DNA from 2 places in the Methylobacterium currus genome. Region 1 is predicted to be linked to the other one. Evidence: riboswitches for the same ligand, from Rfam matches in the RefSeq annotation. Region 1 holds a riboswitch; the other holds the start of a gene.
What was found. Region 1 has a riboswitch for thiamine pyrophosphate ahead of thiC (phosphomethylpyrimidine synthase ThiC). Riboswitches for the same ligand answer to the same signal wherever they lie in the genome.
Positions count from the first base shown of each region.

Region 2: it holds a riboswitch for thiamine pyrophosphate, as region 1 does, so the genes downstream of both, DA075_RS17020 (LuxE/PaaK family acyltransferase) here and thiC (phosphomethylpyrimidine synthase ThiC) in region 1, are expected to answer to the same signal.

Region 1 covers NZ_CP028843.1:5,713,349-5,717,689, forward strand. Annotated here, with positions in the region: gene DA075_RS26300 (type 1 glutamine amidotransferase) at 1-426, shown strand, start outside; gene DA075_RS26305 (acyltransferase family protein) at 554-1,693, opposite strand; gene DA075_RS26310 (restriction endonuclease) at 1,821-2,195, opposite strand; TPP riboswitch at 2,332-2,443, shown strand; gene thiC (phosphomethylpyrimidine synthase ThiC) at 2,502-4,341, shown strand, end outside.
Region 2 covers NZ_CP028843.1:3,650,972-3,655,312, forward strand. Annotated here, with positions in the region: gene DA075_RS17015 (acyl-CoA reductase) at 1-1,356, opposite strand, end outside; gene DA075_RS17020 (LuxE/PaaK family acyltransferase) at 1,353-2,480, opposite strand; TPP riboswitch at 2,509-2,634, opposite strand; gene DA075_RS17025 (TetR/AcrR family transcriptional regulator) at 2,672-3,238, opposite strand; gene DA075_RS17030 (RidA family protein) at 3,371-3,799, shown strand.

The DNA of each region.
Region 1 (4,341 bases):
CTCCTCGACGGCCGGCCGCCGGCCTGGGACGCGCCGGCCATCCACGACGACGCCGTGATCGAACCGCCGCCGGGCGCCCGCATCCTTGCCGGCAACGACCGCCTCGACGTCCAGGCGATCGAGATCCGCCTCGGCGAGGGGGTGTTCTGGGGCACGCAGTACCATCCCGAGCTCGACCTCGACGAGGTCGCGGCGATGCTGCGCCTGTCGGCCCAGGGCGTGGTGGAGGCGGGCCTGTGCCCGGACGCGCCTTCGCTTCAGGCCTACGCGGATTCCTTGCGCGACCTGCATCACGATCCGGAAGGACGCCCCGATCTCGCCTGGCGCCTCGGCGTCACCGCCGAGGTGCTGGTGCCGGAGCGGCGCCGGCGCGAGATCGGGAACTTCCTCGACCGTCTGGTGCGGCCGCGCGCCGCCCGCCGCTGAGGCGGATGAGGCCGCCCGCATGCAGGGCAGGAAGCGTGCGACCTCGGCCCCGAGAAGCCCGGCTTCTCGTGAATGAGGCTGTCGGCTGAGGTCCGGCAACCGGTTCAGCCGGCCCGAGGCCGGCAGGTCAGGTCGTCGGGGCGGAGGCGAGGCGGGGAGCCGGGCCGGGGCGCTCCTCGCCGACGAGGTGGAAGGCGGCCGGCCGGCGGAACAGGAACCGGGCCGGGCTGTGGCGCACCAGCCGCTCGATCCCGAGAGGCACGGCCACCGCCGCCACGGTGACGAGGAGCGAGACGAGGCCGACATCCGCGATGATCCCGCTCTTCACGAGGGCGGTGCGAAGCGCCGCCATCGGCAGGAAGAAGGCGAGGTAGATCACGATCGAGCGCTCGCCGCAGGCCCGGAGCAAGGCTGTGACGGGACCACCGGCCCGGGTCAGCAGGGCCGCCGTCGCCACGATGGCCAGCGCCCCGGCGGCGCCGAGCCCCAGGCTCAACCCCGGCAGGCCCGCCAGGGTCGGGTGCGAGGCCAGGCCGGTCGGCGTGAAGACCAGGACACCCTCGATCAGCGCCCAGGCGGCGAGGCCGGCGAGCGCGAGGCCGGCCCGCGCCCGCACCCAGTCGGCCAGGGCGAAGATGCGGGCCGCGAACAGGTATCCGGCGACGAAGTAGACGAAGCGGGCGCAGAACTCGTCGATCAGGGTCGAGCCGGTATGGATGGGTGCGAGCTGCAGCAGGGCGGCGCCGACCAGCAGCACCGGGCCGGGGACCCGGCGCAGCAGCTTCACGGCGACCGAGAACACCGCCAGCAGGTAGATGAACCACAGGGTCGAGTAGGGCTCGATCAACCCGTAGGCGAGATGGGCGAGGAACGCGCCGGGTCCCGCCCCGTCGGTGATCTGGCCGTACTTCACCGCCGATTGGAGCAGAAGCCACAGCAGGTAGAAATACGCGAAGTGGACGATGCGCCGGTCGGCGAAGAGCCGCCAGTCGCGGTCGATCACGCGGCCGACGAACAGGCCGGACAGGAGGAAGAAGTCCGGGATCCGGAACGGTTTGGCGAACTCCACCACGTGGTGCATGAAGCCTTCGGCCCCCATCGCCTCGCCGGTCCCGAGGGTGGAGTGCATCATCACCACCAGGATGATGCAGATCCCCTTGGCGACGTCGACCCAGGCGAGGCGGCCCGCTTCCGGCACGCCGCGCGGGCGCACCGGATCGTCCGGCCGGACCGAGAGGGCGGGTTCGGTGCTGGGGCGGGCGGACATCGGCGTCTCCACGGACAAGGCGCGAAGGCTCGCAGGGAGGCGTAAAGATCGCAGCCGGATCGGCCGATCGAATCGCGCGAGAACTCGCAACCGCGGATTCACCGTCTCGTCGACGATGTCGATGCCGTTACCGGACGCTCCGCCTCGCCTCACGCCGCGTCCGGGTCAGGCGCGTCGCGGTGTGGAAATCGTCCGGCTTGGTGCGCACCCAGGCGAGGAAGCGGGCGATCTCCGGCTCGGCCCGCAGGCTCTCGACGTCGCTGAGGCGACGCGCCAGTTCGGCCTCGCTGTGGCGGGCATGGATCGCCGAGTGGCAGATCTGGTGCAGTTGCACCGTTTCGCCATGGGTGCCGCCCTTCAGCTTCGGCGTCAGGTGATGCTTGCTCTGGCGGGCGCCGGGCGGGATCGGCCGCTCGCAGAGCGGGCAGATCGCCGGTTCGCTGGCATGGGTGCCATGGGTCGAGGGGTCGTCGTCGCGCCAGCGCCGCTCTCGGCGTCCCAAGGCCAGCTCCTGAATGGCGGGGAGAACCGTCCGTATCTGGGTCGCGGCGCCCGGGCGTTTCAAGGTCGCGGCCGGGATGCCGCAGCGCCGCCGCCGGCCTGCGATTGACAAACCTCGCGCCCCGCCGGACAGTCGCCCCGTGACCGAGGGGAGCCCCGCCGACGGGGGCTGAGATTGGACGAGCGTGCGTCCTGACCCTTGAACCTGATCCGGTTCGTACCGGCGGAGGGACGGGAACCTGCCATGACCGACGTGACCCGTGCGTCCTCGCGCCCCGAGGCCGGATCGTCTCCCCGGGAGAGATCCATGAACGCACCCATCCTCGCGAAAGATCTGCCGCACAGCGTCACCACGGGGCCCGTCGCCGGCTCGGTGAAGGCCTACGCCTCGCCCCAGGAGCGCCCCGACCTTCATGTGCCCTACCGGGAGATCGCGCTCTCCGATCCGCGCGAGGCCCCGGTGCGGGTCTACGACCCGTCGGGCCCCTATACGGAGGCCGATGCACGCATCGACCTCGCGGCCGGTCTGCCCGAGATCCGTAAGCGCTGGATCGCGGGCCGCGGCTACGCGGCAACCGCCCCCCGGGCGGTGAAGCCAGAGGATAACGGCTTCGCCAGCGCGGACAGGCTGGTGGCGCCGTGCCCGGCCGCCCGCACCGTGCGCCGGGGCGCCCCGGGCCAGAGGGTCACCCAGTACGAGTTCGCCCGCGCCGGGATCGTCACGGAGGAGATGATCTACGTCGCCCACCGGGAGAACCTGTGCCGCGAGGCGATGCTGGCGGGGGCCGCGGACAAGCTCGCCGACGGCGAGAGCTTCGGGGCGAGCATCCCGCCCTTCATCACGCCGGACTTCGTGCGCGACGAGGTGGCGCGCGGGCGGGCGATCATCCCGGCCAACATCAACCACACCGAACTCGAGCCGATGGCCATCGGCCGCAACTTCCTCGTCAAGATCAACGCCAATATCGGCAACTCGGCCGTGACCTCCTCGGCCGCCGAGGAGGTCGAGAAGATGGTGTGGGCGATCCGCTGGGGCGCCGACACGGTCATGGACCTCTCGACGGGGCGCAACATCCACAACATCCGTGGCTGGATCCTGCGCAATGCGCCGGTGCCGATCGGGACGGTGCCGATCTACCAGGCGCTGGAGAAGGTCGGTGGCGATCCCCTCAAGCTCGATTGGGAGGTGTTTCGCGATACGCTGATCGAGCAGGCCGAGCAGGGGGTGGATTACTTCACCATCCATGCCGGCGTGCGCCTCGCCCACGTGCCGCTCACCGCCCGGCGCGTCACCGGCATTGTCTCGCGCGGCGGCTCGATCATGGCGCGCTGGTGCCTCGCCGGGCACCGGGAATCGTTCCTCTACGAGCGGTTCGAGGAGATCTGCGACATCTGCCGGGCCTACGACGTGTCGTTCTCCCTCGGCGACGGCCTGCGCCCGGGCTCGATCGCGGACGCCAACGACGCGGCGCAGTTCGCCGAGCTGGAGACCTTGGGGGAACTCACCGAGGTCGCCCATGCCAAGGGCTGCCAGGTGATGATCGAGGGCCCCGGCCACGTGCCGATGCACAAGATCAAGGTCAACATGGAGAAGCAGCTCGCCGAGTGCGGCGAGGCGCCGTTCTACACGCTCGGCCCGCTCACCACCGACGTGGCGCCGGGCTACGACCACATCACCTCCGGCATCGGCGCGGCGATGATCGGCTGGTTCGGCACCGCGATGCTCTGCTACGTCACCCCGAAGGAGCATCTCGGCCTGCCGAACCGCGACGACGTGAAGACCGGCGTCATCACCTACAAGATCGCCGCCCATGCCGCCGACCTCGCCAAGGGCCACCCGGCCGCCCAATTGCGCGACGACGCCCTGTCGCGGGCCCGGTTCGACTTCCGCTGGGAGGACCAGTTCAACCTCTCCCTCGATCCGGACACGGCGCGGGCCTATCACGACGAGACCCTGCCGAAGGACGCCCACAAGGTCGCGCATTTCTGCTCGATGTGCGGGCCGAAATTCTGCTCGATGAAGATCACCCAGGACCTGCGCGCCGACGTGCTGGCCATGGCGGCGGCGAGCGCCGTGGTCGGCGAGGCCACACCCTTGAGCGAAGCGGAGCGGGCGGCCGGCATGGCCCAAAAATCGGCGGAATTCA
Region 2 (4,341 bases), 2.1 Mb from region 1:
GTGCCAGCCGGCCTCCGGCGCGGTCATGCGGCCGAGGGCGGCGATCCGGGTGAGGCCGACCGCGGCCAGATCCTCCGCCAGGCGGAACAGCGTGGCGGGGGCCGCCGCGATCCCGGCGCTCTGGAGATACGCGCGGTGCGGCGCCACCAGGGCCGGCACGTCCGCGAGAGCGTCGACCGCCACCACGGCCACGCTGCGGTTGAGGCCGGACGGGCTCAAGCCCGTGGCGGCGTCGAGCAGCACGACGCTCCACGGATCGGCCGGATCGCCCAGCAGCGTCGCTTCCCCGTCGAGGGCCCGCATCTCGTGGGCGCTCCGCCAGGCCGCGATGGACGCGGCCTCGCCCGGATCGAGGCGCCGGCGCGGGTGGCGGCTCGCCAGGGCGGCGAGTCCATGGGCGAGGTGGCGGGCGAACTCGTCCGGCGCGACCGGACCGCCGCGCTCGACGAACAGCATCTGCGGTGCGTAGCAGCCCTGCTGCTCGTAGCGCACGATGTCCTGGGCGGCGAGGCGCGCGAGGGTGCCGGCGCGGCGGCTGTCCAGGGCCTCGCGGGCGATCATCGCGAAGCCGATGCGGTGGCCGTGCGGCAGGAACCGGGTGGTGACCGGCACCTTGGCGCGCAAAGCCGTCAGGGTCTCGTTGCCGCCATAGGCCATGACGCAATCGGCCTGCGCGAGGAAGGTGGCCTCGGTCCCGCCGGCGCCGCCCTTCCACCAGGTGACCGCCAGGCACTCGCCGAGTTCGGGATCGGTCTCCGCGATCAGGTGCGCGAACCAGCCCGCGGTCAGCGGCTCGGCCGAGGCGAGCTTGCCGATCGTGCCGGCCTTGACCAGCAACCCCGAGACGAGGCTCCAGAGCGGCAGGGCCGGGACGTTGCCGGCCCAGACATGCAGCAGCAGGTCGGGCCCCCGCGCCCGCACGAACCCGCCCTTCACCGCCGGCTGGAAGCCGTCGAGCACGCCGGGATTCGAAAAATCCTCGGCGAGGAACCGCAGCAGCTGCGGCCGCCGAAAGGTTTTCAGGTAGCTCGTCAGGCCGAGCCGCACCGTCTCGCGGTCGTAGCCGGTGACGACCGGCAGGAGCGCCTCCGCCTTCCGGCGCAACGGGTGGGCGCGGTCGAGCAGGCAGGCGCTCGCCCGGTCGATCGCCTCGACGATCCGGACGGTCTCCATCCGCCGCAGGGTCTCGCGGGCTCGGGCGCGGACATGCCCGCACAGGGCCTTCGCCTGATCCTCCCGGAGGTCCGGCAGCGCCACCCCGACGGTCTCGCCCCAGGCGCGGTGCTCGACGACGCGCCGGCCGACCGCCTCGGCCGGGAGGCCCGGGAGGTGCCCGGCCTGCTCCAGGATCCTCATCCCTGCGCGGCAGCCAGGAATTCGGCCACCGCGACCGAGCAGCCGCGCGACGCCGCGCCCTCGACCCGGCCGAGCAGCCGGAAGCCGCCCGGCGCGATCACGCCGGCATCCTCGGTCAGGATCGCCGAGACGGAATTGAAGTGGGCGAGGTCGTGGTGGACCAGCACGCCGGTCTCGCCCTCGGGCAGGTCCTGCCCGGTCAGCGGGTCGACGACGCGGCTGCGGATCCAGTGCGGGCCGGACTTCACCGGCGGACAGACCGCGTTGCCGTCGTCGTAGAATTGGGTGCTCAGTTCGGTCATGCCGTACATGTTGAGGCATTCGCTCCGCGGAACCCCGAAAGCTGCCGAGAGCCCGTCGTAGAACGCGTCCGGCTCGATCTCGCGCGACTGGCCCTTGAAGCCGCCGGTGTCGAAGAGGAAGCTCCCCGCCGGCAGGGCGAAGCGGCGGCCCCGCTCCGCCAGCGCGTCCATCACCGGCACGAAGGCGTAGGTGGCGCCCAAAAGCGCGAGGGGTTCGCCCGCGGCCTCGGCCTCGGCGAGGAATGTCAGCAGCGCGTCGAGGGCGAGCCCCCCGGGTCCGACGAAGACGGCGCTGTCCTCCGTGCCGAAATGGTCCTTCGCCAGCGCCAGGTAATGGGCGAGGGAGGAATGCGGGAGCGCCGCCTCGTCCGGAAACAGAATGCCCATCCGGATCGTCTGGCGCCCGCGCATGATCCGGGCGGCGAAGCCCGCGAGCATCGAGCGGTCGTAGACTGCGAGCGTCGGGTGGTAGCTGCGGCCCCGCCCGCTCCCGGTCGTGCCGCTCGTCATGAACACCCGTTCGGCCTCGTCGGGCGGGCAGCAGCTCAAGGTGAGATCCTTGAACGCCTTGATCGGCACCGCCGGGATGTCGCGCCAGCGCCGGACCGTCAGCGGCGTGCGCCCGCGCTGTTGCGCGAAGCGGCGATAGGGCGCGTTGTGGGCGAACTGATAGGCGAAGAGCCGCAGGGCCAGCGCCTCGAACTCCGCTTCGGTCGCGCTTGGGCGCCCGATGAAATCGAGGAGGGCCTCGACGATCTCCGCTTGCGACATGACGGCCACCTCGCGCCCATCCCGGGCGACGGCCAGTCCGGCGGAGATCATGCGCGAAAAGACGGCTGTGAGGGCCTTGCCCTCGCCGGTCCCGCATCCCTACGCCGGCATGACCCGGATCAGGTTCATAGGGTCACCGCGGCGCCCGGACGGGTCCGGACCGGCGGAATCTCAGCCTCCTCACGAGGCCCCCCTGGGAGCCGAAGACACTGGGGGGTGCGGGGGCGGGTGTCAAGTTGCGCTCAAGGGCGCGCCAACCCCTCGGCGAGCCGCCGGAACGCCTCGAGCGCCTTGCCCAGCGTCGCCTCCGGCTCCCGCGACGCCGCGACCCAGAGGGCCGCGTGGAGCGAGGCGCCGTTGAGGAGCCGCGCGGCAGCTTCCGCGTCCACCGGGGGGATCGCCCCGTCCGCGACGAGGGTCTGGATGCGCCGGGTCGTCTCGGCGAGGCAGGCATTCTGGCTCGGCCACAGCGACGGATCGCCGAGGACCGCCGGGCCGTCGAGGAGCAGGATGCGCTGGATCTCCGGCTCCAGCGCCATCTCGATATAGGCCCGGTACTCGTCGAGGAGGCCGCGCCACGGGTGAGAGGCCCGCTCGCCGACCGCGCGCAGGCGCGCCGCCATCTCGGCGTCGATCCGGTCGATCACCGCCTGGAGCAGCCCCTTCTTGTCGCCGAAATTGTGATAGAGCGCACCCCGCGTCAGCCCGGCCGCGGCGGTCAGCTCGTCCATCGAGGCGGCCGCATAGCCCTTCCGCGCGAAGGCCTCCCGGGCTGTCCGGATGAGCTTGTCCTTCGTCTCTTCCATCATCTGCGCGCGTCGTCCGGCCACCTCGACCCACCCTCATTGGCATACGCAGCGCATGTGAATTGACATACGCTGCGTATCCGTGCTCTCTCACATACGTCCCGTATATCAACTTGAGGACCGAGGGAGCAATTCATGGCGCAGGCTCAGACCGACGTTCCGGCGCGGCGCATGCGCGACGCCGTCTTTCCGCCCGGCCGGCAGGCCCTCTACGAGCGGCACCGCTACTCGGCCGCGATCCGCTCCGGCGACCTGCTGTTCGTCTCCGGCCAGGTCGGCAGCCGCGAGGACGGCTCGCCGGAACCCGACTTCGCGGCTCAGGTCGCCCTGGCGTTCACCCGGCTCGCGGCGGTGCTGGAAGCGGCGGGCTGCACCTTCGACGACGTCGTCGACGTGACGACCTTCCACACCGACCCGGCGGCGCAGCTCGACACCGTGATGCGGGTGCGTGACGGCGTGGTCGGCGAGGCGCCCTATCCGAACTGGACCGCGGTCGGCGTGACCTGGCTCGCGGGGTTCGACTTCGAGATCAAGGCGATCGCGCGGATCCCGGCCGGCGGGTGAGCGCTCGCGCCGAGGGCGGCCGGGAGACGCGCCGCCCCGGTCCTGGCGTCCGCCATCATCACGGGGGCGCGAACGGGCACTCGGCGATGATCTTGATGATCTTCGCGAGCCGGTTCTCCGCCGCGTCCTCCGTCTTTTCCCGAGCCGACTTTTTCCCGGGGGCGACTTGGCCGCCTTCTCCCTCGGTGCCTCGGACGGGCTCGACACGCCGATGTCCTGCATCGCCCGCCCGATCGCTTGCCGGACCTCGGCGGACGTGAAGCTCTTCGAGCGCATCTTGGGCGCCAGCACCTCTACGCCGTCGTAGGTGCGGCCGACCGTCTTGCCGCTGCGGGTTGAACGACTGCGAGATGTCCTCGTCGTCGCCGGCACGCGGGACACGCGACAGGGCGGCAGGCCTGACTCGCGACGTGACGTTAGCGCTGCCCGCTCCGACTGTCACCAGCGTGTCGATCGCCGGCAGTCCTAGGAATTTCAGTCGCTCTCCCAAAGATGACGGAGGCGAAGACGGAGAGATTGGCTTACAATCCACGACGAAGCCG